Regions from separate parts of the Halobacillus sp. ABD4_316 genome, predicted to be linked through region 2. Evidence: a T-box and tRNA genes for the amino acid it is inferred to sense, from the RefSeq annotation. Region 2 holds a T-box; the other holds one or more tRNA genes.
What was found. A T-box is a leader RNA that pairs with one kind of tRNA and senses whether it is charged. The one in region 2 lies ahead of glyQ (glycine--tRNA ligase subunit alpha), so its partner is inferred to be a tRNA-Gly.
Positions count from the first base shown of each region.

Region 1: it has a tRNA-Gly gene. The T-box ahead of glyQ (glycine--tRNA ligase subunit alpha) is inferred to sense a tRNA for this amino acid. The anticodon was not compared.

Region 1 is NZ_JBSWZA010000010.1:22,485-34,650, reverse strand. Features, by position in the region: gene queG (tRNA epoxyqueuosine(34) reductase QueG) at 1-590, opposite strand, end outside; gene ACXAJH_RS19815 (ABC-ATPase domain-containing protein) at 607-2,316, opposite strand; tRNA gene ACXAJH_RS19810 (tRNA-Gly) at 2,457-2,530, opposite strand; gene ACXAJH_RS19805 (hypothetical protein) at 3,047-3,499, opposite strand; gene ACXAJH_RS19800 (hypothetical protein) at 3,674-4,192, opposite strand; gene ACXAJH_RS19795 (TraB/GumN family protein) at 4,329-5,501, opposite strand; gene ACXAJH_RS19790 (endonuclease domain-containing protein) at 5,641-6,075, opposite strand; gene ACXAJH_RS19785 (hypothetical protein) at 6,201-6,542, opposite strand; gene ACXAJH_RS19780 (SDR family NAD(P)-dependent oxidoreductase) at 6,648-7,424, opposite strand; gene ACXAJH_RS19775 (endonuclease NucS domain-containing protein) at 8,108-8,980, shown strand; gene ACXAJH_RS19770 (hypothetical protein) at 9,025-9,855, shown strand; gene ACXAJH_RS19765 (hypothetical protein) at 9,933-10,448, opposite strand; gene ACXAJH_RS19760 (UvrD-helicase domain-containing protein) at 10,493-12,166, opposite strand, start outside.
Region 2 is NZ_JBSWZA010000001.1:1,006,340-1,018,505, reverse strand. Features, by position in the region: gene deoC (deoxyribose-phosphate aldolase) at 1-35, shown strand, start outside; gene ACXAJH_RS05530 (flavin reductase family protein) at 114-680, shown strand; gene rpsU (30S ribosomal protein S21) at 774-947, shown strand; gene ACXAJH_RS05520 (GatB/YqeY domain-containing protein) at 968-1,414, shown strand; gene ACXAJH_RS05515 (NfeD family protein) at 1,574-2,881, shown strand; gene floA (flotillin-like protein FloA) at 2,896-3,867, shown strand; gene ACXAJH_RS05505 (hypothetical protein) at 3,896-4,429, shown strand; gene yqfC (sporulation protein YqfC) at 4,500-4,793, shown strand; gene yqfD (sporulation protein YqfD) at 4,799-5,980, shown strand; gene ACXAJH_RS05490 (PhoH family protein) at 5,983-6,945, shown strand; gene ybeY (rRNA maturation RNase YbeY) at 7,163-7,630, shown strand; gene ACXAJH_RS05480 (diacylglycerol kinase) at 7,605-7,985, shown strand; gene era (GTPase Era) at 8,058-8,963, shown strand; gene ACXAJH_RS05470 (YqzL family protein) at 9,058-9,213, shown strand; gene recO (DNA repair protein RecO) at 9,232-9,978, shown strand; T-box leader at 10,028-10,199, shown strand; gene glyQ (glycine--tRNA ligase subunit alpha) at 10,262-11,149, shown strand; gene glyS (glycine--tRNA ligase subunit beta) at 11,142-12,166, shown strand, end outside.

The sequences.
Region 1 (12,166 bases), on a different contig from region 2:
GCGTCCACACAAATGTTGCAGTCGCCACAGCTGTCATCCACCGGCTCATCAGGAGCAAAAGGAATATTCGTTACAAGTTCTCCTAAATATACATATGAACCAAACTCCGGAGTGATCACGGCACAATTTTTTCCACTGAATCCAATCCCTGCACGCTCCGCTACAGCACGATCAGAGAGCTCCCCTGTATCCACCATGGATTTCAGTTCCACTTCCGGAAACCTCTCTTTTATAAAAGCACCGAGCTTGTGCAGCCGGTCCCGCAGCACATCATGATAGTCCTGTCCCCAGGAGGCCCGGCAGAAAATCCCCCGCCGTTCTCCCTTCACACTGCGCGGGGCATCTTTCATTTTTGAAGGATACGCAAGAGCAATGGAAATAATCGACTGCGCGCCCGGCAGAAGGCGGCCGGGCTCGGTCCGCTCGTCCACCTCCCCCTTTTCGAAACCGGACTGGTATCCGAGTTCCTGCTGGCGTTTCAAACGGGCTTTCAATTCTCCGAACACATCAGCAGAAGCAAATCCGATTTTATCGATGCCGATTTCTCTGCTGTAGGTGATCACTTCTTCTTTAAACTGATGAAAATCCACCCGGACGTTCTCCTTTCTAACGGATATCTTTCACGGCAGCTGTCCGAATCCGGTTCATAGCTGCTGCGATTTCAAATCTTCTTGGTCTCGCCAGCTCCCCTGGATGCTGGTCTTTAAACGGACCGAAGGAAGCGAGGCCTTTCGTGTCCAGCTGCTTTTCAATCTGATCCAGAAGTGCCGGCAGACTCTGCTCAGTCTTCAGCCGGCCTTTTTTATCGAGATGCAGAAGGACATCGGCAATCAGACGTGTCTGTGAGGCATCGACCAGTTGTTCTACACCGGAAAGATCGATTTCTTCATGACCCATCAGCAGCTTGAACAGCCCTTTAGCCTGCACTTTTTCCTTTTTTCCTTTTCTCGTCTGCAGCGTATTCGGAAGAAAGGCACGCTGTGGAACGCTGCCGAAGTGTTCTTCCCCGGCTGATTGTCTTTCTGACGGATACTTCGCGGCAATCTCTTTCGCTTTCTGCGTGACGTTGACCGGGACATACTGATCCATCATGATAACGTCATCCGCTGCCTGGAAGTAGTCGCCGGAACCTCCCATGACGAGAATCGTAGAAACATCAAGATCGTCTCTCATCTGTCTGATTTTATCAATGAACGGTGTGATCGGTTCTTTTTCCTTTACGACAAGCTCCTGCATCCGTTCATCACGGATCATGAAGTTGGTGGCACTCGTATCTTCATCGATCAGCAGTGTGCGTGCCCCCGCCTCAAGCGCCTCCATAACGTTGGCCGCCTGGGAGGTGCTGCCGCTTGCGTTTTCCGTAGAAAAAGCCGTCGTGTCCGTTCCGTGCGGAAGATTTTTAATAAACGGCGAAATATCCACCTTGGTGACCTGACGTCCATCTTCTGCTCTTACTTTCACACTGTCCGGATCTGTCAGGACATATTCACGTCCATCCCCTTTAATGTGAGGATACACCCCGCGCTCGATGGCATTCAAGAGGGTACTTTTACCATGGTACCCACCACCGACGATGAGGACGATCCCTTTTTTCAAGGCCATCCCTGTCAACGGCTCCTGACGATGGGGAATCGTGATTGAGACGCGGGTTTCCTCCGGGCTCTCAAAAGGAACGGCTTTTTTCATCGGGCGCTGGCTCACTCCGCTCTCCCTTGGAAGAACCGCCCCGTCTGCCACGAAGGACATCCAGCCGTTTTCACGCATTGCCTCTAAAAGGGCATCGTGCTGATCGGCAAGCTGACAAACTTCCTCCAGCTCGCTGTCTTTGACAGTAAACACAGACTGCTTCAGCATCTCAGGAATCACAGAGAAAAACAGCTTTTCCGCCTGCTTTCCATTGATGCGCCGGCCATTTGCGGGCAGGCCCACCGTCAGGCAGATGATGATATCTTCAGGCATCAGGGTGACCGCAGTCCGTTCTAAAATTTCCTGGCCCGGCTGATCAATGGCGACCATTCCGCTTTTTCCTGAGCCCTTCACACTGAACTGGGTTTTCTTAATCGTATCCGCTGCCGCTCTCGCAAAGGCATCTTCTGCGTACGTTTTTCGACTCTTCGTCTCTTTATATTCGGCAGGAACAGGTCGTCTGCTCTGAGGCACCTGAATCCTGATTTTCGATGGAGCCGCAAATGGATCTCCCTGCACATAGTCTATATGAAGCGTATAATCCTCGAAACTGTACGTCCCTTGAATCTGCTTATATCCTTTGTAACTCTTACCGTCGATCTGCTTCAGCATCGTTTGAAGTTTTTTCATTCCGGCATCCTCCTGTCTTCGTTCTATTATAGGTTGTATCCATTTTTCCACATTAAAAAACGCAATGCTTCGTTACCCATTTAACGAAACACTGCGTTGGTTCACATAAGTATAAAAAATAATTGCATCACAATAGTGAATGGAGCGGGTGAAGGGAATCGAACCCTCATCATCAGCTTGGAAGGCTGAGGTTTTACCACTAAACTACACCCGCATATGAAGAGCTGAGTTGTCCGTACAACTTCCCTCATCTATATTTGTTATGATAACATCCGAATTCTATCGATGCAACATGATTTTTACGTTTTTTTGTCGAAATCTTAATAGCAGCTTTACAATGTTATGGGGTCATAGTTTAAAAGCCTGATAGGCCTACTATACCCGGATGGTCTCTTTTTTATACATATAAAAGCAGACTGCCGGGGAAAGCAGTCCGCCTGGAACTAATCCTTCTGCTTATGCTGGAAGACGTAGATGATGGAAAATACGAGAAAAGCGGTGAAATGCAGGGAGTCAATGAAGAGTTTAAACAGCTCAAACAGATCGGTTGTATTCATCTCAATCACCTCCACAATCCTGATGGACGAGGATGTGTGCGGGAGGAAAGCTGCATCTGGAGAGGTATTCTGGCGCATGTAATGCCGAGTCTTCTTATTGTCCCCGGACGTGCCGGCTTTATGCAGGCCAAATAAAAAGAAGAGCCATTCAAATGGCTCTTCCTCCGTCTGACTTATAGAATCAACGTGTTCTTCAAAGCAGCGATCAAGTTTTCAAAATCCTCATTCACTTGGGCAGCGACATCATTTTTCTTGTACTCCTCGTCCTGCTCCATGGAACTGACAGGTTCAATGAGCACTGTCCGGTTTTCCATAAATACGATTTCAATTTTTCTAGGAGGTGTATTTTCATTGAGGCTGTATTCGTCGAAGTACTCCTTCATAGAAATGATTTTATCCGCAAACAACGTTTCCTTTTTCAATGACATATCCGGCGATAAGCTTAAGGCTGTCAGCGTGCGGTCATTTCTGTTCACAATAAACAGGTGCTGCTGATCCGAATCCAGAACTTCCAGGCAGCGGTAATTGTCTGACTCGAAGATTTCCTCGGTAAACTCCAAAACAGCGGCCGTCCTCAGTTTACTAAGCTTGTCTGTACTCAACCTATCTTTTACAGCAATGGACATAAATGAAGAACCTCCTTATTTGTTTTACATTCTCCACATCCCCGTTTTATCTCCATAAAAAACTGAAAAACAGCAAAATAAACAAAAATTACCATGTCGTTGATGATGAATCATTCAAATGATTTACGATTTCGACAAAACGTGAGGAGACTCGCTCTCACCTGACAGCCACTATCAAGACAACCGCTCAGAAATCAATTGGAAGGAAAGGACAGCTTCCTTATAAAAGTCGATTTTCTTGTCCTCCATCATCCGGTCCAGTTTGGACTCAGCACTGGAAGCAATCTGCTCAATCTTCTTATCATCCGTAAGCTCAATCAACCGCTTCAACATCTGCTTCTTCTGCTTTGTATCTTTTTCAATCGTTTTCCACTGCTCTTCCGTTTCCGCTTCCAGATCATTCAAATCATCCGTTACCCCTTTACCAAGGCCGGACACGAGTTCTTTCATCTCGTCATTGTCTTCAATCGTCCGGAGCATCTGATTATCCACGCGCTCATAATCCGGACGGTTCTCCTCTGTTTCCTCTTCCTGTTCAATAAAAACCTTCTCATAGCTTTGATCCTGTTGAATGATCGTCTGGGCACTTTCCGTCTCCCCATGATTCTCCCGATCCATCTCTGTCAGCTGCCACACACCAAAACCAAGGAGAGCAATCCCAAGAATTGATGTGCCCTTTATAAACCTGCTCATATCCTCTCATTCCTTATTGCCCATATTTTCTCTGAATTTATATTTTTCCGACAAACTCATGTCATCTAATTGTAACATTCGTTGAAAATACTGTAAATGAGCATAAAAAAAGAGAAGTCTGTCCTAGACTTCTCTTTTACAGGTTTTCAATAAATAAGCGGATCACATCAGCTCCACCAATGACTGTCCCAAGCGTACTTCCCAGATTCGCAAGCACGACTACAAGCAGAATTCTCGTTACTTTGTTCTGCCAGAAGCCTTTTACCGTCGTAACATCATCGGAAAGCGATTCAAAATCCCCCACATTCGGCCGTCGGAAATAGGCTTGTACAATCCCGGCAAACCAGCCGGCTGCAAGGAGAGGATTCAGCGATGTAATCGGCGCAAGTAGAAATGCGGCCACAACTGCGAGTGGGTGTGCCAAGGCTGCCGCTGCTCCTATCGCTGAAAACGACCCGTTCCAAAGGATCCAGCTGATTGTCTGCTGGGTACCCGCGGCTGGATTGGAGAGGAATGTATATAAAATAATCGATAAAATTAATATCGGGATCGACCACCCGATGATTTTGGGCGCTTTTGATTTAGACGGCCGCTTTTTCAACGCTTTCAAATCATGATCGTTATAAATCTCTTTCTTAATCCCAGGCACGTGAGCCGCTCCGAGCACAGCAACCACTTTCTCTCCGGGCGCATCCTTGATTTTCTGAGCCAGGTACTGATCCCGCTCATCAATCAACGGCTTCTTCAAGTCCGGGAAATGATCGGTCAAATCCTGAAGCATGCCATCCAGCATATCCTGGGACTTCATTTTCTCCAGCTCTTCCTCAGAAATTTTGTCATTGCTGAAAATGCCGTAGAAGATCGACATTAAGAGCTTCGACTTTCCACTCCAGCCAAGATTGCCCCAGATCCGGGAGAATGTCACCTGGATGTTCCGGTCGGCGAGCACCAGCTCTGCCCCTGTGTCTTCTGCAGATTCAATTCCCTGGATCATTTCCTGACCCGGCTGAATGCCAAACTGCTTCGCCATCCGCTTTTGGAACGATGAAACAGCGAGGTTCACTAATAACAGCGTCGCTTTTTTACTTTTAATCACTTCAAAGATGTCCGTATTCTTCCACCGGTCTCCGTCCCTGATGGACTGGTAGCGCTGTTCGTCCAGCTCCACACAGACAGCATCCGGCTGTTCCTGTTCAATGACCTGCTTCACCTGCTCCGCACTTTGTCTGGAGACGTGAGCCGTGCCGATCAGAATATATTCTTTTCCTTCTATCGTTAATCTGGTCAAGTTATCTTCCATAGCTGTCATAAAACCTTCCTTTACCAAGTACTCACCCTCCTGCCTGTTTCCCACAGAAACAGGACCCTCTCCATTGTATCAAAGATTCTGACCTTTTTAACAAAAAGAAAAAGCCAGAGGCCTCTCTGACTCGATCTCTTCTTCTTATTCAAGATCCTGCATGATGCCGTCCGGCCAGCTCCCTGCTGATTTTCTCAGCAATCCTCGATATATCCTCTTCAATACGTGCCGCACTGAACCTCAGGACGGTCCACCCGTGATTTTTCAAAAAGGCATCCCTTTCCCATTCCATCTCCCACTCATCGGGAGACACCAAATACTCGTGCTCCACAGCTTCGATCGCAATTTTCAACTCAGGAAAAGCCATATCGATTATGAATTCCCCTTCCTGATAGTACTGCTGTGGATGCAGCCCATACTTGGACAATTCGCTGTGAAGCTTTTCAGCCAGCGCCTTCTTGGACACTTCCTTTTCAACCATCCGCTTGTCTTCAGCCTGACGGCGACTTGAAAAAATAAGTCCGAACGAGAACAATAGAAATAGAAAGAACAACAGTGTAGGAAAAAGTGTAGAATTCGTCATGTTTATCACCCATTACTATTCTATCCATCTATCCCCCCTTTTTATTCCTAAGGAGGCATGATTGTCCGTCTTCCGCATATAAAAAACCGATGCGGCCTTCATGACAGCATCGGCATTCTTTTTCCTTACATCAGCTTACGTTCATAAACCACTTCGTTCGTCGACACATCCAAAGCATCCACGTTCAGGCTCTTCACCTGGCCATCCTCTGGATTTCGGGATCCCCACAGACGGATATCATTTTTCAAATTGTGATCATAAAAATCCACACGTACCGTCCGCAGTCCATCCTGCTCTTTATACACCCAGCACTCCTTGAATTCCATCGTCTCTTTCGGCTGGCTCAATATGTAGTCATTCAAGACCTTTTCAAACTCAGGAAAATCAATTTCCCCATTTTGCAGCCCTTCGGCTTCAAATGTAGCAAACTCTGTATAGTGGTGAATTAAATCTGCGTTTTGACCCACGTTTATTCCTCCTTCAGATTCTCTATCCATAGCTTTACCCGTTTCTAATAGATAGAAAACGAGAGGATAGAACAGGTGCCCGGCTTCACGGCGGATACCTGTTACTTATACACTGGCTGCCATCTCTTCCAACTGTTTGACGAGAGCTTCACACTTATCCAGGTTACGCGCATCCGGATGCGGTTCACCGAACGCTCCGATGTCGTTATCATAATATTGCCCTGAGGCATCCGCAAATTCCTCGGACAAAGCCGCCCGGCACAAAATATCTGCACCAATGTTGATATCGCGTCCTTCTGTTCCGAAAGCCTTTTTCACCATTTTGCTGCCCAGGAGGGACATAGGATTCACAGCAACCACAACAGGCTCCACCCGCCGGGCCATTTCATACGTCCACATCGTCAGCGCCAGCTTACTCTGCGCATACGCCTCTCCGTCAGCAAGCTTCTTCTTCCCGTAAAGAGCCTGTTCATCCACCGGCGACTGCGCAGCCGACGATAAGTTTACGATACGGCTTGAAGCATCCATAAGCGGAAGGAGTGCTTTTGTCAGTTCATAGGGAGCCAATGTATTCACAGCAAAGCGAATGTCCAGTCCCTCGGCCGTGACAGGCTCCGAAGCATTGTAGACGCCTGCATTGTTGATTAGAACGTCCAGGGAATCATGTTTGGCTGCGACTTCCTTTGCCAACCTTCTTACCTCACTCGGAGAAGACAAATCAGCCACATACTGCTCGATCTGCTCATCCCCCAGCTCGTTGGCTACGTCAGCCAGTTTCTCTGCGCTGCGGCCGTGCAGAAGCACCTCATGCCCTTCCTTAACGAGTCGTTTAACTGTCGCCAGACCAATGCCGTCTGTTGCACCTGTGACTACGATCTTCATTGTCATCCTCCTCCTTCAATAACGATCCGTACTCTTTCGATTCCCCAATCCATTAGGAATGGAACCACCTGTTTAGATTCAGCATTTCCTCCTGAAATATTCAAATGGAGAGAGATTCTTTCTTATGATATCCAGTGTATAACGTTCGGGGATGTAAGCAAAAGAAAGTGTGCTGGAATGAAAGAGTACCTCTATGATTAGGAATTTACGCAAAAAAGACGATATCTACACGAAGTAGATATCGTCTTTCATTCAAGCTATTTAGTACCGGTGGCCGGGGTCGAACCGGCACTCCGTGAGGAACACGATTTTGAGTCCCTTTTACGGTTACGGAAGCGCGGGAACGGCTGGAACGCTTGTCATATAAGGATTTATCATACATCTTATCTTCGTTGATATATTTTAGGACGACACGAGTAGCGGCTAAATAAACTCCTAATTCGGGAGCGGTTATTTAAGGTCGTGTGTCAGTACTATTATAATGAAGAAACTCGTCAAAGGTCAATTGATTTTAACTACTTAAAAGTGATTTTATTATTTATAAATAAGGAAACTATACGTACACTGATTATCTGTTAATTGCTTAGTGACCCAAATACTTAGTGAAATACTAAAAATACTAGATTGTTCCAAATATTTGTGATTATAATAAAGGAAAATATTTCAATATAAGGAGAAGCATAATGTTAAGAAACTATCTAGTACCTTACAACAGAAAAATAGAAAATGACCCTCTTTTCAATGAACTAACATATGGACATAAATCAGATTTAAATACTGTTAACAAGGATGAATATTTATTTTTTCACACCAAAATCATGGACAAAAGATATATCACAGCCTTTTATAAAGTGTTTGATAAAAAAACGGTTAAGGAAATCCAACAAGACCGGTTTCTAAGGGAAAGGTATAATAATCCTCACATAAATCATGGACAAGAAAGTGACACGATAGTTTTTGGACACCCCATATATTCGTATGTACTCGAAAGGCCAGTCCCCTTAGACGATACTCTTTTAAAATATTTAGTTAATGACAAACAAATTAAGCAAAAAAAACTTGTTATGGAAAAAGACTCCAAGGAATATCTAATAGAATATTTAATGCAGTTCCAACAAACGCCCCTCCAAGATACAAAGCTAACCACAAGTGATATTTATCATTTACGTGAATACGATATTGAAAGTTTTTTAGAGAACAATCCTGAGGCACTAGAAAGTAATTTAACCTTAGTTAAGAGACAAAAACAATTCCTTAATAAATCAAGATTAGATTTATTGTTTAAAGATGAACAAGGTATCTATGTTGTAGTAGAGATAAAAAAAGGCTTGATTGAAATGGATACATACCAGCAACTTGAGGGATATGTAAATACTTTAAAAAACGAACAAAGTGTTGAGAAGGTCCGTGGGATTATAGTTTGCAGGGGGTTCGCCTCTGAAAAATCTAAAGATTTTTACTCAGATAAAATAAAGGCAGGTAAATTAGAAATTTTTCTACATGCTTGGAAGTTCGACTTAAAAGAGGTGTCTTCGTTAGACTTGTTGGATACATAGACAAATTTTCATAAGCTAATTTAAATTATTAAGGGGAGTTCAATTTGAACAAGAAAAACAAGAAAAATGATAACAGCCAACTCTGGATATCAGGTGTATTAGTATTACTTATTATTATTTCTATGCCTATCATAACAAATTCTTTAATGTTTAGTTCTCCACCGAAATGGCTTGCTCCCTTTGGTATCGAGGAAGAGAATAATTGGATTGGGTATATAGCAAGTTTTTACGGTGCTATTATAGGTGGAATTGTCTCTGGATTGTTTACATACTTAGGTGTCAAAAAGACTATCACAGCTCAAAGACAAAAAGACGAAGATGAATATCAAAAGCAACACAGAGCAATAATAGAAATCCATGAAATTTATAATGGTGATTTGTTCTTAAAAAATTTAAACCAGAAGAATGGACGCCTTATAATTACAGAACAATATAAAAACGCAATCAATTTAGACTTAGATAATTACAACCTAAATTACTTAGAGCTTTACAATTCAGGGCCTGGGAAAGCTTTAAATTGTTCTATACAAGTTGAAGTGTACTATATAAACTTAAAAGAAAGTTTTTTCACTAAAGTTGATATTCCAATAATCTTTGAAAATGAGAAAATTTACGTTCCTATAGATAAAATAAAGGATAAAGATAATCGTATACTCGCAGGGGAACAATACTATATTAAAGGTATTCTGCTTCAGTATGAGACCTTTACAAACGAAACACTAAAGCTTGAAAGGAATGTAAATTGGAGTAATAGTAACAGAGTAAGTACCGATGTTTATTCAATAAAGTCTAAACATGACAATGAATATAAGCCCCTCTTTAGAATAAATGGTACTAAGAACGAGTGGTATTATTTGCGTGATGTAAATCATTGATAACGGTAACAGATAATCGAAAAAGGAAATACTTTTTCGATTATCTGATATAGAAACTTTTCTCACCATTTAATAACCTAGTTAGACTTATTGGTGTCTTTTAAACATTCCTTCAATATAATCTTCCCTAATAACGACTTGTCCACTTTAAATTTTGCCCACTTATCAATTTCAGATATAGGATTAGCTGAAAAACGATAAAACTCTTTATAATTGTCTCCTGCTTTTTTTAGATATGCCAACTTCTCAAATTCTACAGAAGGAATAAGCCAGATTGTATCTACCTCTAAACTTACAGGGCTAAAATACATAAACACAATATAAAAATGTAAATTGCTTTTAAAAGTAGCAGAACCTACATTTTGAATAAAGCGATTGTTTTTATTTAACTTAAATCTACTTTTAACTTGGATAAAAAGCGGTCTAAAATTGCTTTTTACATTTACTATAAGGTCTATTCCGTCATCATCTGAGGTAGGAATGTAACAGGTTAACTGTCCTTTCGACCCTAATGTAATCAACTCTGCTACTCTACTTTCTGTAATTTTCCCTTTTTGTTTTGACGAGATTTTGTCTTCAATGCCTTTATTCATAAACAGAGTAATCCTCTTCCATGTTTTCACTGCTCCCCTTTACTTTAGATATACACTAATTCCCAACCTGCGGATTGAATATCTTCTTCATGGCCTGCAACAGAAGATTTTTGAGCAGCTACGCATAGAAGGTGAGTAGGGCGCGATGCAGCTACATAAGCATTTTTTAACGCTGCAATCTCCCGTTTCCCTCTTTTACTTCTTTGCTTAAAGTTACCTTTGAAACCTTCAATAAGACTACCAACATCATATTTATAAAAAAAGGTTTCCAACAACAAAGTGCCAGTATGTGTTTCCCCTTTAACACCCGCAATTGTATCAATGTGTATTTTCAAACTTTCCTCTTCACTTGTACTATGGTAATACATATTTTGCTTTGTACTCATTTCATTGGTTGTAGGTGTAGAATTTTCACCATCATAAAAGCCTCTCAAAGATGTAGTATCCTTAACATTAAATACTTCATTTAATAGTTCTTCAACAAAAGGTATAAAGTCTGTTTTCACTTCTTCATCAACCCTAATTTTTAATACCCATTTAATTAGCTTCTCTTCAAACCTTTCGTATAGGGAACGGTGTAATTGAATTTCCTCTATAAGAGTTTTCTTTGAGAAATAAGAAGCCTCTTCTTTTTTTATATTCAATAACCATAGCATCCGTAGAATTGCTTCTAGTATTACATCCTTATAAGCTTTCACATCATATTGTTCGTGTTCTGAAATGTTTTTTTGAGACAAAAAGTCAGCCAGGTACGTCCTTCTATGGGACGTTTGGTGCTTTTGATTGTACTCAGGAAAATAACTTGGAAGTTTTATTCTTCCATCACCGTTATCTTTGCCAATCCTACCAACCGCTTTAAAGATATTCCTCGAATTGCGGTGAAGGTTTAACTCACATATTATTTTTCCAAAGGTAGGAATAACTTCATTTATGGAACCTTCCTCGTAAACAATTATTTTTGGAGCAATATCACAATGTTCATCATTTCCCTTCATACCAGATGGAACCAGTTCGAAAGGAGCTATTAAATTACTAATTAGTAGTGAGTTTCTTTTACTATCCGTAATCTTCAAAGGAGCTTCTCTAATTGCCCATGCCATCTCATCGGAATTATCATAAATCGACTGGTTAGGGTCTCCAAATCTTTGGACTGTAACAATATCTTCTTTCAATAAAGACTCTAAAATATTTATTTGAAATTCAGATGTATCTTGCATCTCATCAATAAATAGAAACGCGAACCTTTCAGACATAAAATTTGAAAGTAAGTCTCCACACTTTTTTAAATACTTATGTGCCAGCCAATATGCATCTTCATAGCAAAGAATTCCCTTTTGCATTAAACTCATTTTTAAATCTAATAGAGCTATTGAAGTCTTATTTTTAGTTTTAAAAAGTGGCTTATTTGTAGTTCTATCCACTAATTCATCAGTTTCAAAACTAAATCTCATACTTTGAATTTTTTCAATAGCATTTTCTTCACCACGATAGTTGCTCTCTAAACCAAACCTGATATTTCTGTCTAGGTTGAAATATTCTTTGATGATATTTTGGTTGTAAACATCATCATCAATCGAACTGACATTTTTCCCATATTCATTTCTAAAGAAAGGTATAGCTAAGTAATAGTTGATAAATGATTGAATTGTACCAAAGAAATTAGGGTATTCAAATAACTTGTTACTAGCAACTCCTAATCTTGCTTTAACTTCATCAAT
Region 2 (12,166 bases):
TTATCAGTGGTGGACAAGGAACATCTGATTATTAAAATGTCGAAAGCGGCCTCTTACGGCCGCTTTTTTTAATTTCCTTTTTTTGATACACTATTTAAAAAAGGAAGAATGGAATGGAAAAACAATCATTGAAAATGCACAGCTATCCAGGAATGGTGGCCGTTGTAGGCAGTGAGTGTAATGGAGAAGTGAATTTCATGTCAGCCGGGTGGCATTCCTTTTTATCTATGGAACCGCCGATGTATGGAGTGGCGGTGGGAAGAGAACGTTATTCCTACCAGCTGATCCAGGAGTCCGGTGCATTCACGATTAATTTTCTGCCTTATGAGGAGGCGGCTTTTATTCAATATGCCGGAAGTACATCCGGGGTGGATACGGATAAAGCTTCCAGTTTCGGTCAGGCATGGAAAAGAGGGAAGGACGGAGGTCCGGTCCTGGAGAGGGCCTACCTCAGTTATGAATGCAGCCTTGATCAGATGATTCCAACCGGAGATCATGACTGGGTGACCGGGACGATTACCTCCTGTTCCTACATTCCTGAAATTTTTAATAACAGAGGTCTTCCCAATTTTAAAAACCTGCACATTCCTTTATATTTAGGTCGTTCCGAGTACATAAAGCTTGATGAAAAGATAAAAAAACAATCCTTTATCGACCCTTTTTCTTATAAAAAAAGTTGACCATCCTTAATCCATATACTATAATTGTCAAAGGTATGGGAGGTCCCATACAAGAGAAACAGTTTTGTTTGCTTCGGAGGGAGGGAAATTAGCATGTCAAATACAACTCGCGTTCGTAAAAACGAGTCTCTTGAAGATGCTCTTCGTCGCTTTAAGCGTTCTGTATCAAAGAGTGGTACATTAGCGGAATATCGTAAGCGTGAATATTACGATAAGCCTAGCGTACGCCGTAAGAAAAAGTCTGAGGCGGCTAGAAAGCGTAAGTAATCAAAGAGGGTGTTGAATAGATGACGATCACTGACCGTCTGACCCAGGACATGAAAACAGCCATGAAGGCGCGGGATAAGGAAAAATTATCTACAATCCGCATGGTTCGGGCTTCTATGCAAAATGAAGCAATTAAATTGGGTAAAGATTCATTATCTGAAGAAGAAGCATTGACTGTTTTATCTCGTGAGGTAAAACAGAGAAATGATTCCCTCCATGAATTCAAAGAAGCTGGACGTGACGATCTTGTAGAAGGACTCGAGCGTGAAATTGAGATTTTACAAGTATATATGCCGAAACAGCTCACTGATGAAGAACTTGAACAGATTGTCAATGAAACAATCGAGGAAGTAGGAGCTGCTTCCAAGAGCGACATGGGCAAGGTGATGAGTGCCATCATGCCTAAAGTAAAAGGCAGAGCCGATGGTTCACAGGTCAATAAGTTCGTTCTTCAGCAATTATCGTAAATATAAAAGGCCTCTCTGTAGAAAGAGAGGCCTTTTTATTTTTAAACGAAACTTTTTGTTTTGTCATTCGTATAGGAAGTATACGGAGGGGAAGATAAAAGAGGGGGTGATTGTTCGATGACACGTACTTGGCGTTTACGACTCTGGCTGACATTGTTTATGCTTGGAACCGCCGCTTCTTTGGTGCTCAGTTTTGATTTTGCTGCAGCAGAAGGAGAAGGGGAAACGGTTTACGTCATTCCGGTTGAAGATACCGTCGAACGTGGAATGGCCGCTTTTTTGAAGAGGACGACAGGTGAAGCTGAGGAAAATGGCGTCGATCACATTATTTTTGAAGTGGATACACCCGGAGGCCGTGTCGATGCGGCAGGAGAAATTGGAGAAATTTTTCAGGATCTTGATATACCTAACACAGCGTTTGTAACGAGCCGTGCCTACTCGGCGGGTTCCTACATCGCCTTGAACGCCGATAACATATACATGAAGCCGCAGGCGACTATGGGGGCTTCCGGAGTGATCAACTCAGATGGGACAGCGGCTGATAAAAAGGCCCAGTCCGCCTGGATTTCCTCCATGGCTGCTGCAGCAGAGACGAATGGAAGAGATCCACTTTACGCCCGTGCCATGGCCGATGCAGCCATCGACCTTCCGGATTACGGGGCTCCTGAGGGCGAGTTCCTTACCCTTGGGCCGGGGGAAGCGGAAGAAGTCGGCTATGCAGAAGGAATTGTCGAAGACCGGAACGAATTATTAAATGAGCTTTCTTTATCCGGAGCGGAAGTGGTGGAGCAGAACCCGACATTGTCAGAAAACGCAGCCCGTTTTCTAACAGATCCCGTTGTCATACCGATATTATTATCAGTGGCCAGTCTCGGCCTTGTGGTGGAGCTTTACTCACCAGGGTTCGGCATCCCGGGAACGATGGGCGTTACAGCTCTTGTGCTGTTTTTCTATGGTCATATTGTTGCTGGTCTTGCCGGCTATGAGGCCATCATCTTACTCGTGCTGGGGATCGGTCTTATTGTTGCCGAATTCTTTCTGCCGGGTGGGATAGCCGGTATTGCCGGGGTTGCGGCCGTCGTCTTTTCGTTGATGCTTTCTTCAGCGGATATGGGACATATGGCGATGAGCATTGGTATTGCACTTCTGGTAACTGTAATAGTATCTGTCATCCTGTTTAAGACGATGGGGCTTGAACGTGGCTTTTTCCGGCACATCATTCTGAATGATTCCACCTCATCCGAGCAGGGATATGTTTCATCGGTCAACCGTCTGGATTTGATTGGTCTTGAAGGGACAGCCGTGACACCGCTGCGGCCGTCGGGAACGGCTGAATTTGACGGCGAACGGCTGGACGTCGTTACCGAAGGTGTCTTTATTGGAGTGGATCAGAAAGTAAAAATCATGAAAACCGAAGGATCACGAATCGTGGTCCGTGAACTGAAAAAAGAGGAGGAAACAACGTGACATTGCAGGAACTCATGCCGATTATCATTATCGGTATCATTATTATCGTACTGGCTGTGCTCTTCACATTTATCCCGGTCATGCTCTGGATCAGTGCCCTGGCAGCCGGAGTTAAGATCAATATCTTTACGCTTGTTGGAATGAGATTGAGAAGGGTTATTCCCTCCCGGGTCATCAACCCGTTGATTAAAGCCCATAAAGCCGGCGTCAACGTCAATACCAACCAGCTGGAAAGCCACTACCTTGCCGGTGGTAACGTCGACCGTGTGGTCAATGCGCTGATTGCCGCTCAGCGAGCGAATATCGAATTGAGCTTTGAACGCTGCGCTGCGATCGATCTGGCCGGCCGTGACGTTCTGGAAGCCGTACAGATGAGTGTCAATCCGAAGGTGATTGAAACACCATTTATCGCTGGTGTGGCGATGGACGGGATTGAAGTGAAAGCCAAAGCGCGTATCACCGTTCGTGCCAATATCGACCGTCTTGTCGGTGGTGCTGGTGAAGATACCGTCATTGCCCGTGTTGGTGAAGGAATTGTATCGACCATCGGTTCCAGTGAAAATCATAATAAAGTATTGGAAAATCCAGATCGTATTTCTCAAAATGTATTAAGCAAAGGGCTGGATGCAGGAACGGCATTTGAAATTCTCTCCATCGATATTGCTGATATTGATATCGGCAAAAACATCGGTGCGATTCTTCAGACCGACCAGGCAGAAGCGGATAAAAACATCGCCCAGGCGAAAGCAGAAGAACGACGTGCGATGGCTATTGCCCAGGAGCAGGAAATGCGCGCCCGCGTACAGGAAATGCAGGCGAAGGTTGTGGAAGCAGAAGCACAGGTTCCTCAAGCCCTTGCAGAAGCTCTTCGTACCGGAAAAATGGGCGTCATGGATTACATGAACTATCAGAACATCAATGCTGATACGGATATGAGAAATACGCTCGGCCGCACATCAGATGAAGAAGCCGAAGAAGATAAGTAAATCCTCGCTGACTTAAAGGAGCATGCATATGGCAGATCTTATTGAATTGATATTCAGTAATTTTGTCATCGTCGCTGCGATTATCGGTGGTATTATCAGCTGGTTCAGCGGGATGTCAAAAGAAAAGGATCAAAAGCCGGGAGCTCCGAAGAAACAAACGGCGCCCCGTCCTTATCCGAATAAGTCCCAGGGGGAACCGCAGCAGGAAAAAGAGGGTCAGCAAGATAAAGGAGGCCGTCTCCGCGAGTATTATGAAGAAAAACAGAAGCGTCTGGAAGAAATAGCGGAAAAATCAAGGTCTGACGCTTCTGGATACAACAATGGCCGGAGCATAACGGATTCTCCGGTCTATAACGCAGAGAAATCCAGCCCGATGGAGGAAAACCCTCCGGCAGGCCGGAAAGCCTCGACGAAGGCTCCTCCGTTAACGACGGACGGCCCTCTGGTAGAGCAGGCGCGGAAGTGGGATAAGAAAAAACTGGCCGAAGGAATTGTAATGGCTGAAATTCTTGGACCTCCGCGTGCGCACAAGCCGCATCGCTCGCATCCCCGAAAAAGATAGACGAACGCCCGAATTGTAGTGATACAATTCGGGCGTTTTTCGTATAAATGAAAAGAAGGGGGGGCGTTGTATGCCAAAATGGCAGCAGCAGATTAGAACATGGATCGGCCGTTACTTTGACCTTCCGGCTGATGTGATGCTGGATTTACCACGAATTACTACGATCGGCTCCATACATGTCTACATAGAAAATCATACAGGCCTCCTGCATTTTTCAGAGGAAGAAGTAAGGATTCAATACAAAAAGGGCCAGGTCCGGATTGTTGGCAGAGACCTCGGAGTGAAAATGATGCTGAAAGAAGAACTCCTCCTGGAAGGGGAGTTGAAATCTGTCGAGTTTTTTCCTGATTCCAAAGGAGGATGAGTCTTATGGGAAACCAGCGGGGATTTGTTGAGGGTGTGTTAACCATCGAGGCTTCCGGTCCACTGCTGGAACCTTTTTTACAGGCGTGCACGCGGCGCGGGTGCAGGGTGACCAGTCTGAGGCGCCTGGATGAAACGACGGTCCGCTTCTCCATCAGGCTCAAGGACTGGAAAATCCTCCGATCGCTCCGGAGAAAATACAAGTGCCGCCTGACCATCAAGGAAGGGAAGGGCGTTCCTTTTTTATACAAGCTCATGCGGAGGCGGCTCTCCGTGGCGGCCGCTTTTCTGGCTGCGCTCGTTCTCATCTTTCTGGCGGCGAATACATTGTGGTCGATCAAGGTGGAGGGGTTGACGCCTGAATTAGAGGCAGCGGTTGAAAAGAAGCTGAACAGTTATGGAGTATCCCCGGGACGGTTGACCATCGGCATGAAGGATCCAAACGATATCCAGCAGATGCTGTTGGAGGATATTCCGGATCTGTTATGGATCGGGGTGAAAAAACAAGGGACAAGCTACCAGTTGTACGGTGTGAAAAAGACCAGGCATGATACGAATCAGGATAACCAGCCTTCCAATCTCGTCGCATCCAAGAAAGGGATGATCGTTCAGACCTTTATAAAAAAAGGCCGGCCGCTTGTGTCTGTCTATGATGTCGTAAAGAAAGGACAGGTCCTCGCCACAGGAGAACTTGTCGAAGAAGGGGATACGTTTGTCCACACAGAGGGGGATGTCACAGCAGAGACATGGTATCGGGTGGAGCAGGAGCTTCCCCTTCAGCAGATCGTTACACTCACTGACGGCACTGTAGAAACCGAGTATCACTTGAAAATTGGAGGCTGGTCTGTTCCGGTATGGGGGTGGTGGCGCGGAACGGATGGAAGCTACAGAGACGAAAACGTAACCACAGACTGGAGAATTTTTTCTTATTCCCTCCCTTTGAACATGAAGCGCGTAGACCATTTTTCCATTGATACAGATGCAATGGAATTATCCCGCAAGGAAATCGAGAAAATAGGACGGAAGGCTGCGGGACAGAGCCTGCTGCAGGAGCTTGAACCGGGAGCGGAAATCAAAGATGAAAAAGTTTTGCACCTTAGTGAGGAGCATGGTAAAGTAAAATTAATCCTATTGTACAAAGTTTATGAAAACATTGCAGAGACCAAGTATATTAGTCAAGGAGATTGAGTATGCCGGAAGAGTTGAAAACAATGGACATCCAATTGGATAATACAACAGAAACTCTGGCCCTGTTCGGGACAGAGGACCGTAATTTAAAGCAAATTGAAGAACAGCTGCAGGTGACGATCATCTCCCGCGGCGGTCAGGTCCGGGTGTCCGGACAGGCGGAACATGTTCAATTAGTTGAGGATATTCTTCTGAGTGTCCTTGCTCTGATCCGTAAAGGACTGTCCGTGACAGAGCGTGACATTGTCTACGCCGTGGAACTGGCAAAAAAAGGGAAAATCAATCAGTTTGAAGCGTTGTTTGAAGACGAAATCACGAAAAACTCTAAAGGTAAGTCCATCCGGGTAAAAACTCTCGGTCAGCGGAATTATATTGCTGCTATTAAAAATCATGATCTTGTATTCGGAATCGGCCCGGCCGGAACCGGAAAAACATACTTAGCTGTCATTATGGCCGTCAATGCCCTGAAAAATGGAGACGTAAAAAAGATCATTTTGACACGGCCTGCCGTTGAAGCCGGGGAAAGCCTTGGTTTCCTGCCCGGGGATTTGAAGGAAAAAGTGGATCCTTATCTACGGCCGCTGTATGATTCTCTTCATGACGTTTTCGGAGCAGAACACACAGCAAGACTGATTGACCGGGGGACAATCGAGATCGCCCCGCTTGCCTATATGAGGGGCCGGACCCTGGATGATGCGTTTGCCATTCTGGATGAAGCGCAGAACACCACCCCTGAACAAATGAAAATGTTCCTGACCCGGCTTGGTTTTGGATCGAAGATGATCATCACCGGGGATATTACCCAGGTCGACCTGCCCAAAGGCGTAAAGTCCGGGCTGCGTGTAGCTGAAGAGACGCTTGGGTATGTCAAAGGTGCATCGTTCATTAAGCTTGATCAGTCGGACGTTGTCCGTCACCCGCTTGTACAGAGAATCATTGACGCATATGAAGGCGACAAACAATAAGACCCTCCCCGGGTCTTATTTCTTTTTGTGTCCGCTTACCATGAACCATTTGCCTTGGAGCATGACACCCTATATGATAGGGGGAGAGGGGAGCTTTTCACTTGGAAAAGCGGTCTTATGGCCGGAAAGAAAAAGGCCCATAATTACAACACCCTGCAGCAGACGCAGTTACTATGGATGGGGCTTAATAAGCCCTTAATAAGGAGGAAGACAAGTGATCACGATTGATTTTCACGATGAAACGAACTCTGTAGACGAAGCTTTTGTTGATATGATCCAGCGCATTCTTGAATTTGCAGGTGGACGGGAAGGCATCACTGGAGATGCTGAAGTATCGGTAAGCTTTGTTGACAATAAAGAAATTCAGGAACTCAACCGCAACTACCGCCAGAAGGATGAGCCGACAGACGTCATTTCCTTTGCCATGCAGGAGACAGGGGAAGGCGAAGTGGATATTCTGGATGAGAACCTTCCAATGATGCTCGGTGATATCGTCATCTCTGTGGACAAGGCCAAGGAGCAGGCGGAGGATTATCATCACTCTCTGGAAAGGGAATTCGGTTTCCTTGCTCTTCACGGGTTCCTCCATCTGCTGGGATATGATCATCTGAATGAAGAGGATGAAAAGAAGATGTTCACCCGCCAGGAGGACATTCTCCGTGAATTCGGGCTCCAGCGATCCTAAGAAAAAAGGAATAGGATTTGCCTATGCATGGAGAGGCATCAAACTGGTCTGGACATCGGAGCGGAATTTCCGCATTCATACCGCGGCTGCCATTCTGGCCTTAACAGCAGGCGGAATCCTGCGGTTATCCTTGGTGGAATGGGCTGTTCTTACGGTGACAATCGCTCTGGTCCTGACATTAGAGATGGTTAATTCCGCTATTGAAAAACTGCTGGACCACCTGCATCCGGACCGTCACCCGGCCGTGGGAGCTGTCAAGGACGTGGCGGCAGGTGCCGTACTTACGGCTGCCGGTGGATCTGTGGTCGTAGGTGTTTTCCTGTTCGGGCCGAAGCTCCTTGCTTTATTCATGTAACGGTAGACCTTACGGGATGTTATAATAGAATATAGAAGAACCTAAAGGTTAGATTTTATTGGAGGAACATGTATGACAGAGAATTTCAAATCAGGCTTCATTACGATTGTGGGCCGTCCGAACGTTGGTAAATCCACGTTCATGAACCGCGTGATTGGTGAGAAAATTGCCATCATGAGTGATAAGCCCCAGACAACGAGAAACAAAATACAGGGTGTCTACACCGATGAAGAATCCCAGATGGTCTTTATCGACACCCCTGGTATTCATAAACCAAAGCACAAACTCGGCGATTTTATGGTGAACACAGCTGAAAATACGCTCAATGAAGTGGATGCCGTCCTGTTTATGATCAATGCAGAAGAAGGATACGGGCGTGGGGATCAGTTCATTATCGATCGTCTCCAACGCGTGAACCAGCCTGTCTTCCTGATCATTAACAAAATCGACCGGGTTCACCCGGACAAGCTGCTGCCGTTGATTGAGCAGTACAAGGACATGTATGATTTTGAAGAAATCATACCGATCTCCGCTCTCGAAGGTAACAACGTCAACCATCTGCTCGGGGTTTTAAAAAGCCATCTCCCGGAAGGTCCGCAGTTTTATCCGGAAGACCAGATTACCGATCACCCGGAGCGGTTTGTCATCAGTGAATTTATCCGTGAAAAGGTGCTTCACCTGACGCGGGAGGAAATTCCGCACTCGATTGCTGTAGTCATCGAAGGGATAAAGCCCAGGGAAGATGCTCCCGGCGTTTATATCCAGGCGGCGATCATCGTGGAACGTAAATCTCAAAAAGGGATCATTATTGGGAAGCAGGGCAGCATGCTGAAGGAAGTCGGCAAGAGAGCCCGTAAGGATATTGAATCCCTGCTCGGCAGTAAAGTGTATCTTGAACTGTGGGTGAAAGTACAGAAAGACTGGCGGAACAAGCAGATTCAACTCAGCGATTTCGGTTACAGGGACGACGAATACTAAAGGTTGGAAAAAATTAAGCCTTATAGATCAGGCCGGGGAAAGCAAGATAAGAATGTAAATGGTATCAGCGAATAAAAGAAAGGCGGTGTTTCTTGTGCTCGACAACCTTTCATGGAACGTTTTCAGGCAGACAGGAAGTGTGGAAACTTACTTGATGATGAAAGAATTTGAGTCGCAGGATCAACAACAGTCTCAGGAACCATTTGCTTCCTCCCCTGATCCCCTGACAACGAATGACCAAAATTCGTAAACGGAGCAGGTGATACACTTGATGGACAAAGTGGAAGGCCTTGTGATCCGTACTAATAATTATGGGGAAACACATAAGATAGTCACGATGATGACAAGGGAGAAAGGGAAAATAGGTGTCATGGCCAGAGGCGCTAAGAAGCCGAAGAGCCGGATGGCATCTGTATCCCAGCCGTTTATTCACGGAATGTATCTCATACAGTCAGGATCCGGACTTGGATCTATGAGCCAGGGGGAAATGTTATCCTCCCTCCGTTCCATCCGCGAGGATATTGTCAAAACAGCCTATGCTTCCTACATTGCAGAGCTGACCGACAAGCTCATAGAAGAAAAACAACCGGATCCTTTTCTTTTTGAACAGCTTCTGCAGACGATGGTGTGGATGAATGAAGATAAAGATCCGAACATCCTCACTATGATGTATGAATTGAAGCTTTTTAAAAAGGCCGGATTTGCGCCGGTGGTTGATCACTGCCTGAACTGCGGCAGTACAGAAGGTCCGTATTCCTTTTCCATGTCCGAAGGCGGTCTTCTCTGCTACCGCTGCAAGCATATCGATCTCGGAGCCTACGGCCTGCCGGATCCGCTTCCAAAGCTGCTGCGTGTATTTTTACATATTGATGTAAAACGACTCGGACAGATTACCATGAAGGAAGAAAATAAAAAGCTGCTCCGTCAGCTGATGGATGAATACTATGACCGTTACGGCGGATATTTTATCAAATCCAAAAAGTTTTTGAAGCAGCTTGATTTATTTTCTGAGTGAGGTTTGACAGCATCCTTGCAACTAGAGTATGATTCTAATATCAAATATACGTACTGCAGTGAAAGAGAGGAGTAGCTGAACCCCGTTCTCCACAAGCGAGCCTGAGCCGGTGAAAGTCAGGCGGGAACCATTCAGTGAAGGCGCTCTGGAGCAGTTTTTTAAAGTGGCTTTTCTACATAGAAGAGCAATTAGGGTGGAACCGCGGAAATCCCGTCCCTATGTCTGATTCAGGCATAGGGGCGGGATTTTCTTTATCCGCTCACTATTAGGAGGAGGAAAAGACTTGAATATTCAAGATATGATTTTAACCCTGCAGAATCACTGGTCCAGCCAGGGGTGTCTGCTCATGCAGGCTTATGATACGGAAAAAGGGGCAGGAACGATGTCTCCGATGACACTGCTTCGAAGCCTTGGTCCGGAACCTTGGAACGTAGCTTATGTAGAACCGTCCCGTCGTCCGGCTGATGGACGCTATGGCCAGAACCCAAACCGTTTGTACCAGCACCATCAGTTCCAGGTCATCATGAAACCATCCCCGGATAACATCCAGGAGCTGTATTTAGAATCCCTGCGTGCCCTTGGCATCGATCCGTTGAAGCATGATATCCGCTTCGTTGAAGATAACTGGGAAAACCCGACACTTGGAGCCGCCGGCCTTGGATGGGAAGTATGGTTGGACGGTATGGAAATCACTCAATTCACGTACTTCCAGCAGATCGGTGGATTGGAAGCGAAGCCGGTTTCAGCGGAAATCACGTACGGACTTGAGCGTCTGGCGTCCTATATCCAGGATAAGGAAAACGTATTTGAACTGGAGTGGACCAATGGCGTGACAGTTGGAGATATCTTCACACAGCCGGAATACGAACATTCCGTTTATACGTTCGAAGCGTCTGATGAAAAGATGCTCTTTGATTTGTTTGGGACCTATGAGAAAGAAGCGGAACGCATCATGGAAGAGGGACTCGTGTTCCCGGCGTATGATTACGTGCTGAAGTGTTCGCATACGTTCAACCTCCTGGACGCTAAGGGCGTCATCAGTGTCACAGAGAGGACGGGGTACATTTCACGGGTCCGGAACCTTGCCCGTAAAATTGCGAAAACCTATGTAGAAGAAAGGGAACGCCTCGGATTCCCAATGTTGAAGAAAGAAGGTGGAGCAGATGAGTAAGACTGTATTATTTGAGCTCGGCCTGGAGGAGCTTCCTGCCCGTTTTATTAATGATGCTCTTGCCCAGTTGAAAGATAAGACAGAGAAGTGGCTGACAGATAACCGGATTCCTTTTGGTGATATTCACGGCTTTGCCACACCGAGAAGACTGGCTGTCCAAATCACAGAAGTTGCTGATAAGCAGCCGGACGTCGAGGAAGAGGCGAAAGGCCCTGCTAAAAAGATTGCCCTTGATGAAGAAGGGAACTGGTCGAAGGCTGCCATTGGATTTACGAAAGGGCAGGGCAGAGACGTTGATGATATTTACTTCAAGGAAATCAAGGGTACAGAATATGTGCACGTGCGTAAGTTCATTGAAGGAAAGGAAACAGCCGCTCTGCTTGAGCAGTTTGGAGAGGTTTTTCTTTCTCTGAATTTTCCAAAGAATATGCGCTGGGGAGCCCGTGACCTCCGTTTTGCCCGCCCGATCCGCTGGATGGTGGCTTTATTCGGGGAACAGGTGATTCCTTTCCAGATTGAGAACGTTCATACAGACCGCCGGACATTCGGTCATCGTTTCCTTGGATCAGAAACAACCATCACGAGTGCGGATCACTACGAACAGACGCTTTCTGATCAATACGTGATGGCCTCCGTGGAAAAGCGTCAGGACCAAATTGTAACCCAGCTTAAACAGCTGGAAGAGAAACAGAGCTGGAAGCTTATGATAGATGAGGAGCTTCTCGAAGAAGTGACCCATCTGGTGGAATATCCAGCTGTTTTCAGCGGCGCATTCTCAGAGGAATTCCTGGAGGTGCCTGAAGAAGCATTGATTACATCCATGAAAGAGCACCAGCGTTATTTCCCTGTCCGCTCCCATGATAACAAGCTGCTGCCATATTTCGTCGGTGTGCGTAATGGCGACGACCAGAACATTGATATCGTAGCCCGAGGAAACGAAAAGGTGTTGAAAGCACGCTTGAAAGATGCGCAGTTCTTTTATGAGGAAGACCAGAAGGGAAGCATCGATGAGAAGAT